2 regions of the Kitasatospora sp. NPDC056184 genome follow, and region 1 is predicted to be linked to the other one. Evidence: riboswitches for the same ligand, from Rfam matches in the RefSeq annotation. Region 1 holds a riboswitch; the other holds the start of a gene.
What was found. Region 1 has a riboswitch for cyclic di-AMP ahead of ACFC0B_RS26120 (peptidoglycan DD-metalloendopeptidase family protein). Riboswitches for the same ligand answer to the same signal wherever they lie in the genome.
Positions count from the first base shown of each region.

Region 2: another riboswitch for cyclic di-AMP. It lies ahead of ACFC0B_RS09255 (NlpC/P60 family protein); the one in region 1 lies ahead of ACFC0B_RS26120 (peptidoglycan DD-metalloendopeptidase family protein).

Region 1 is NZ_JBHJUI010000014.1:36,999-41,173, reverse strand. Features, by position in the region: gene ACFC0B_RS26125 (APC family permease) at 1-951, opposite strand, end outside; gene ACFC0B_RS26120 (peptidoglycan DD-metalloendopeptidase family protein) at 1,330-2,352, opposite strand; cyclic di-AMP (ydaO/yuaA leader) riboswitch at 2,355-2,522, opposite strand; gene ACFC0B_RS26115 (MFS transporter) at 2,733-4,175, shown strand, end outside.
Region 2 is NZ_JBHJUI010000003.1:344,415-348,589, reverse strand. Features, by position in the region: gene ACFC0B_RS09265 (NYN domain-containing protein) at 1-243, shown strand, start outside; gene ACFC0B_RS09260 (NlpC/P60 family protein) at 454-1,497, shown strand; cyclic di-AMP (ydaO/yuaA leader) riboswitch at 1,833-1,996, shown strand; gene ACFC0B_RS09255 (NlpC/P60 family protein) at 2,007-3,164, shown strand; gene ACFC0B_RS09250 (NlpC/P60 family protein) at 3,415-4,175, shown strand, end outside.

The DNA of each region.
Region 1 (4,175 bases):
GACCGCCCAGCCGCCGAGGTGTGCGCCGAGCGGGTCGAAGAAGAGGCTGTTGCCGTCCTTGCCCGGGACCAGGCCCTCGGCGACGTCGACCGCGCGCCGCACGCCGTTGCCGGAGACGATCATCCAGGAGACGAAGACGTAGAACACCCCGACCCCGACCACCGCGATCAGCGTCGCCCTCGGCACGACCCGCTTCGGGTCCCGGGACTCCTCGCCGTACATCGCCGTGGACTCGAAGCCGACCCAGGAGCAGAACGCGAAGAACATCCCCAGCCCGGCACCGCCCGTCCCCGTCCCGGCCACGCCGCGGAAGGCGTTCAGCGGATCGAGCGACTCCCCGGCGATCCCGTCCGGCCCGCCACCGGTGAACAGCACCGCCAGCGCGACCGCGCCCAGCACGGCGACCTCCAGCACCAGCGCCACCCCGAGCACCCGCGCGGTCAGGTGCAGGTCGAACCAGGCCGTCACCGCGATCACCAGCAGCCCGAGCGCCGCGTACCAGCCCCAGGGCAGTTCCACCCCCGACCGCGCCGCGACCAGCCCGCGCAGCGCGTACGCAAAGAAGCCGATCACCGCCGCCTCGAAGACGATGTAGGCGAGCAGGGCCAGCAGCCCCGAGGCCATCCCGAGCACCCGGCCCAGCCCGTGCGAGATGTAGCCGTAGAAGGCCCCGGCCGCGGTGAGGTGACGGGCCATCGCCACGTAGCCGACCGAGAAGACGGTGAGCACCAGGGTCGCGAAGACGTACGCGGCGGGCGCGCCGGCACCGTTGCCCTGGCCGATGACGATCGGGAGGTTGCCGGTCATCGCGGTGATCGGCGCCGCCGTGGCGACCGCCATGAACACCACGCCCGGCAGCCCGACCGAGCCCGCCTTCAGCCGGTCCACCCCCACCCCCGCCCCCGGCCGCCGCCCCGCGTCCTCGACCGCGTCCCCGCGCTGGATGGCCATCCGGCCCCCTTCACCCGCCGTGACTGTGCCGCCCGCCGGTCCGGTCGGGCGGTGACTGCCCGACAGCATCGGGGGCGCGGCGAAGGGGCCGCAACGAGGGGTGATCCGGCATCACCACCGCCGGGTTGACGCCGTGTTCGACCAGGACCCGCCCCGTTCGAGGAGGCTCGGCGAACGGGTGAACGGGTGAACGACGGCAGCCGGCCCGGCTCGCGAGGGAGGTCTCGCGAGCCGGGCCGGCCGGACGGGCGTGTCCCGCGCCCGTCGATCCACTGGAGGTACGGCGATCACCCGGTCGAGCGGTCACCCGACATGACCATTCCGGGGGAGTCGTTTCGCCCCGCACCCAGCGGTGGTGGAGAGGATCCGACCGGAGGGTCAGATCGCGACGCCGTGCGCCCGCAGGTAGGCGATCGGGTCGATGTCCGAGCCGTACTCCGAGCCGGTGCGGACCTCGAAGTGCAGGTGCGGGCCGGTCACGTTGCCGGTGGCACCGGAGAGGCCGATCTGCTGGCCGGCGGTGACGGCCTGGCCGACCTTGACGCCGATCGAGGACAGGTGCGCGTACTGGGCGTACTTGCCGTCGGCGAGCTTGATCTCGACCTCGTTGCCGTAGGCGCCGCCGTTGCCGGCCTTCACCACGGTGCCGTTCGCGATGGCGCGCAGCGGGGTGCCGGTGGCCGCGACGAAGTCGGCGCCGGTGTGGTGGCCGGAGGACCACATCGAGCCGGCCACGCCGTAGGCGGTGCCGAGCTTCGGGTTGGCCAGCGGGGCGACGTAGCCGGAGGTGGCGGCGACGACCGGGGTCGCGGTCACCGGGGCGACGACGGGCTGGACGGCGGGCTTGACGGCCGGGGCGGCCGGCTTGGTCGCCGGAGCGGCGGGCTTGGCGGCCGGAGCAGCCGGCTTCGCGGCCGGGGCGGCCGACTTGGTGGCGGGCGCGGCGGGCTTCGCGGCGGGCGCGGCCGGCTTGGCGGCCGGAGCGGCCGGGGCGGCCTTGGTGCCGAGCGCGAGCTGCTGGCCCGGGAAGATCAGGTTCGGGTTGGCGCCGACGACCGAGCGATTGTGCTCGTACAGCGCCTGCCAGCCGCCCTCGACGTTCTTCGCGGTGGCGATCTTCGACAGGGTGTCCCCGCCGACGACCTTGTAGCTCTCCTCGGCCGGGGCGGCCGGAGCGGCGGCCGGCGCGGACTGCGCGGCCGGGGCGGCCGGAGCGGCGGCCGGCGCGGACTGCGCGGCCGGGGCGGCGGCCGGAGCGGCGGCCTTCGCGGCGGGGACCTCGTGGGCCTGGGCGGTGACGGTGGTCACCAGCGGGAGGGCGAAGGCGGCACCGGTGACAGCGGTGGCGATGCCGATGCGGGCGGCGCGGGGCAGGGCGATACGACGAGCCTGTGCGGGCATGGAAATGTCCTCTCCGACGCCTGCGAGGTGAGCTGTCGGGTTCGGGCTGGAGTTGCCCGGCCGCGCACAATGGCGGCTTCACCCCAAGCCGGACCGCGGGAAATTCCGGGTCCGGCGACTTACCTGTGGGTCCCCCGCTCCTGCCGTACAGAGTTCGTTGCGTACCACCGGGCAGCGGCAGGACTAGGCGTTCCACCCGGTGGCCACCCGGGCTGACGCCGGGCGGTCGCTGAACTAAAACCCATCCGTTCGGGTGAAGCAATGTCGATCTCCGCGCCCCGGGACCAAAGTCCGCAATGCCGTGACGCTCCGCAGGAAAGCCATGCACAGTACGTGCACAATCCATTGACGGTGCGCACGTGATCCGCAACCCTGCGCCGATGTCGGAATCAGTACGCACACGATCACTCACGGAACGGGCATCCTCCGACACACCCCCGGTGACCCTTGTCACGTGGGCCCCACCGGGCTCACCATGGGCCGTGGCCACCTCCGAGGCCGGCACCCTGCGGTTGGGCACCGCGCAGGGTCGCTGGGTACTTCTGGCGACGGTGCTCGGCTCCAGCATGGCGATGCTCGACGGAACCGTCGTGAACGTCGCGCTGCCCCGGATCGGCGCCGACCTCGGCGCCCAACTCGACGCCCTGCAATGGACGCTCAACGCGTATCTGCTCACCCTGGCGGGCCTGATCCTGCTCGGCGGCGCGCTCGGCGACCGGTACGGCCGGCGCCGGGTCTTCCTGCTCGGCGTGGTCTGGTTCGCCGCCGCCTCCGCGGCCTGCGCCGCCGCGCCCACCATCGAGGTGCTGATCCTCGCGCGCGCCGTGCAGGGCGTCGGCGGCGCGCTGCTCACCCCCGGCTCGCTGGCGATGCTCCAGGCGGTCTTCCACCCGGACGACCGCTCGGCGGCCGTCGGCCTCTGGTCGGGGTTCGGCGGCGTGTCGGCGGCGGTCGGCCCGCTGCTCGGCGGCTGGCTGGTGGACGGGCCCGGCTGGCGCTGGATCTTCCTGCTGAACCTGCCGCTGGCGGCGCTGGTGGTGGCGGTGTCGGCCCGGCACGTGCCGGAGAGCCGGGACGAGTCCGCGACCGGCCGCTTCGACGTGCTGGGCGCGGTGCTGGCCGCCCTGGCGCTGGGCGCCGTCACCTACGCGCTGACCGCCGCCGGGAAGGGCGTGTCCGCCGCGGTCTGGGTCACCGGGGTCGCGGGCCTGCTGCTCGGCGCCGCCTTCATCGCGGTCGAGCGCCGCACCCCGGAGCCGATGCTGCCGCTCGGCCTCTTCTCCTCCCGGCTGTTCACCGCCGTGAACCTGGTCACCCTCGCCGTCTACGCGGCCTTCAGCGGCGTCTTCTTCCTCCTGGTCGTGCAACTGCAGATCGTCTCCGGCTTCTCCCCGCTGGTCTCCGGGCTGGCCCTGGTGCCGATCACCGTGATCATGCTGGTGCTGTCCGCCCGGGCCGGCCGGCTGGGCAAGCGGATCGGCCCCCGGCTGCCGCTCACCGTCGGGCCGGTGCTCTGCGCGGTGGGCGTGCTGCTGATGCTGCGGATCGGGCCCGGCGCCTCGTACTGGACGGACGTGCTGCCCGCGGTGGCGGTGATGGGCTTCGGCATGGTGCTGCTGGTGGCACCGCTGACCGCCACCGTGCTGGCGGCGGTGGACGTGCGGCACGCGGGCATCGCCAGCGGGGTCAACAACGCCGCGGCCCGGGCGGCCGGCCTGCTGGCGGTCGCCGCGCTGCCCTCGCTGGCCGGCCTGAGCGGGGACGCCTACCGGGTGCCGGACGCGGTCGACTCCGCCTTCCGCACCGCGATGCTGATCTGCGCC
Region 2 (4,175 bases), on a different contig from region 1:
GTGTTCGACGGCCAGGACCTGGACGTGCCGGTGATCATGGCGCCGCCGCGCGGGGTGCGGGTGCGGTTCAGCCGGACCGGGGAGACGGCGGACGAGCTGATCCGCCGGCTGGTGCGGGCCGAGCCGCAGGGGCGCCCGGTGGTGGTGGTCTCCACCGACCGGGAGGTCGCGGAGGGCGTGCGGAAGGCCGGCGCGCGCCCCGTCGCGTCGGTGCTGTTGCTGAACCGGCTGGCCCGCCCGTAACCCCTCCCGGGCGCCGGCCGGCCGGCATGACGGCTGGTCAGCGCCTGGATTGCGATGTTGTGGGAGTTCTGTGAAGTCAGGTGGGCGGTCGGGGTTCACGCGATCGGGGGAGTGGCGCGAAACGTGGATCTTCACTAGGGTCTGGCGTCAAACCTATTTTCCGGATTCTCACCCGTTCGGGTGAGGCCATTGGAAGAAGGAGCCGGTCCCTTGGCCTCCCACCGCCGTCCCAAGCAGCCGAGCCGCGCGCGGGTCTCCGTGCTCACCGCTGCCGCTGCGACCGCGGTCGCTCTCTCCGCCCAGGTCGCCGCCCACGCCGCGCCCAGCCCGTCGCCGAAGAAGGACGACGTCAAGGCGCAGATCGACCAGCTGCAGGAAGAGGCCGAGCAGGCCACCGAGAAGTACAACGGCGCCAAGGAGCGTGCCGACCAGCTGCGCAAGCAGGCGGACCAGCTCCAGGACCAGGTCGCCCGCGGCCAGGAGCAGATGACCCAGCTTCAGGCCGGGCTGGCCGAGGTGGCGGGCGAGCAGTACCGCACCGGCGGCATCGACCCGTCCGTCCAGCTGATGCTCACCTCCGACCCGTCCGGCTACCTGGACAAGGCCTCCAGCGTGCAGCAGGCCAGCTCCAGCCAGGCCGAGGCGCTCAAGGGCCTGCAGGACCAGCAGCGCCGGCTCGACCAGCAGAAGGTCGAGGCGGCCGCCGTGCTGGCCTCGCTGGACAGCACCACCAAGGACCTGAACCAGACCAAGGCCGAGGTCAACAAGAAGCTCCGGGAGGCCCAGGAGCTGCTGAACTCGCTCAGCGCCGCCGACCGGGCCGCCCTGAAGGCGGCTCAGCAGCAGGCCGACCGCGCCTCGCGCGGCAGCGAGCGCACCGACCTGGGCAGCCTGCCGCAGGCGAGCGGCATGGCCGGCGCGGCGGTCGCCAACGCGATGAGCAAGCAGGGCTCGCCCTACGGCTGGGGCGACACCGGCCCGAGCACCTTCGACTGCTCCGGCCTGATGGTCTGGGCCTACGGGAAGGCCGGCGTCTCGCTGCCGCGCACCTCGCAGGCGCAGGGCAACTACGGCACCCGGGTGCCGTCGCTGGCCGAGGCCCAGCCGGGCGACCTGATCATCTACCGCGACGACCGCAGCCACGTCGGCATGTACATCGGCAACGGCATGGTGGTCCACGCGCCGCGCACCGGTGACGTGGTGAAGGTGATGAAGGCCGACGCCATGAAGATCAACACGATCCGCCGGGTCTGACGGACCGGCACGACACGCCCGAGGGGGCCGTCGAGGCCCCTGTGATCAGCGCCACTCCCGGACGGGGGTGGCGCGGGGCGTTTCCGGCGGGGTTCGGCCACCTGACGGAGAATGATCAGCCCGACGTGGGGCTGCGATCACACTCAGTCATATTCACAAAAGAACTTGGGTATTCTTCCGACTTTTTTCTGACAAGGATTTGAACGGATCACGGATCTGTTACTAGGGTCGTGCCTCGAACCACGCACAGTCGATCACCCAGCCTGGGTGGCGGCGGGGTTCGCCGCCGAGTTCGCGAAGCAGCGGGGCGGGGCCACGAGTGGCCCGTCCGAGTGAGGACCCAGTCGTCGGGGGTCCGCTGTGGAACGGAGCCGGGGAACCACGTTCCTCCGGGGTGAATCGGCGCCAGGCCGGCCGCGCGAGCGGCGGGTGAGGCGTCGTAGGGCACGCTTCCGCCCGAACCCGTCAGCTCACCCGGTAGGCGGATGAGGAAGAAGGAGTCCGCCTTCGTGGCGTCCCATCGTCGTCCCAAGCCCGCCGGCCGCACCCGTGTCTCGATCCTGACCGGTGTCGCCGCCGCTGCCGTCGCCCTCTCCGCGCAGTCCGGCGCCCACGCCGACCCGGCACCGACCAAGGACCAGGTCAAGGAGCAGGTCGACCAGCTCAACGAGCAGGCCGAGGTCGCCACCGAGAAGTACAACGGCGCCCAGGCCAAGCAGCAGGAGCTGCAGAAGCAGGTCGCCGAGCTGCAGGACAAGGTGGCCCGTCAGCAGGCTTCGGTGACGGAGGCGCAGGGCGGCCTCGCCGAGATCGCCGGCGAGCAGTACCGCACGGGCGGCATATCGCAGACCGTCCAGCTGATGCTCTCCGCCAGCCCGGACAACTTCCTCAGCCAGGCCGACGCCCTGAACCAGGCCGGCTCCACCCAGTCCGGCGCGCTGAAGGAGCTCCAGGAGCAGCAGCGCAGGCTGGACCAGGACCGCACCGAGACCCAGGCCAAGCTCGCCGAGCTGGAGTCCACCACCCAGCAGCTGAAGAGCTCCAAGGAAGACGTCCAGGGCAAGCTGCAGAAGGCCCAGGACCTCCTCAACACGCTCACCGAGCAGGAGCGCCAGGCCATCCGCGCGGCCGAGGAGAAGGCTGCCGCCGAGGCCAAGGCGAAGGCGGACGCCGCCAAGGCCGAGGCCGCCAAGGCCAAGGCCGAGGCCGAGCGCGCCTCCCGCGACACCAACCGCAGCAACCTGAGCGCGCCGTCGTCGGCCTCCTCGGCCCCGGCCGCTGAGGCCGCCAAGCCGGCCGCGCCCGCCGCCAACGGCTCGCGCGCCGCCGCGGCGATCGCCGCCGCCGAGAGCAAGCTCGGCTCGCCGTACGTCTACGGCGCCACCGGCCCGAACTCCTTCGACTGCTCGGGCCTCACCGGCTGGGCGTACGCCCAGGCGGGCGTGTCGCTGCCGCGCACCTCGCAGGCGCAGGCCAACGCCGGCACCCAGATCGGCTCGGACATCTCCAAGGCCCAGCCCGGCGACCTGGTGATCTTCTACGGCGACCGCCACCACGTGGGCATCTACGTGGGCGGCGGCCAGGTCATCCACGCCCCGAAGCCGGGCGCGTCGGTCCGCTACGAGTCGGCCTCCAACATGCCGGTCAACACCATCGTGCGCCTCTGACCGACGGTCGGCAGGTTCCGTCAGGCCCGGTCCCCCGCGCGGGGGGCCGGGCCTGCGGCTTTCCCCGGGGCCGCCGGGGCGCTCGGTCCGCGAACCGATCTGATGTCCGACAGGTGTCCGAATATTCGGGTTCGGAGGGGTTTGGAATCGGTTGCCCGGACTCGCTAACGTCTGCCAGCGGACGCCCGCTTTCGACAGCCGCCCGCCCCGGTGCGGTGGCGGGCCGGCCCAGGATCGGAGCCGAGGTCGCATGGCCGTGCACCGCCGTTCCCCGCTGTCAGGTGCGCAGACGCTCGCCCGGGCGCTGGTGCTCACCGCGGCGGCCACCACCGCGCTGGGCGTGGCGACCTGCGGCAGCGCCCGGGCCGTTCCCGGCGCGCCGGACGCCCCGGCCGACCGCAAGGACGTCAAGGCGCAGGTGGAGCAGCTCTACGACGAGGCCGAGCAGGCCTCCGAGCGGTTCAACGCCGCCCAGGAGACCCAGCGGCGGCTCCAGCACGAGACCGGCACGCTCCAGCAGCAGATCGTCCTCGCCCAGGACGAGCTCAACCGGCTGCGCGGGGACCTCGCCACCGTGGCCGGCGCCGAGTACCGGGGCGGCGGGATGACCCGGACCGTCCAGCTGATGCTCTCCACCGACCCGGAGGGCTACCTCTCCCGGGCCCGCACCCTCGACCAGGCCGCCGAGCGGCAGAACGAGACCCTGCGCGAGCTGCTGGGCCGTCAGCGGGCGCTCGACCAGCGCCGGGCCGAGGCCACCGCCAAGCTCGCCGAGCTGGAGCAGATCCGCAAGGCGCTGGCCGAGAGCAAGCAGCAGATCCAGCAGCGGCTCGCCACGGCGCAGCGGCTGCTCAACAGCCTCGGCACCGCCGAGCGCGCCCGGCTCGCCGCCCAGGACGCCCGCGACGCGGAGCAGCGCGCCACCCGAGGCACCGACCGGCTGGACTTCGGCAGCACCCCGCCCGCCTCCGAACGCGGCGCCGCCGCGCTGGCCGCCGCGGTGCGGATGAT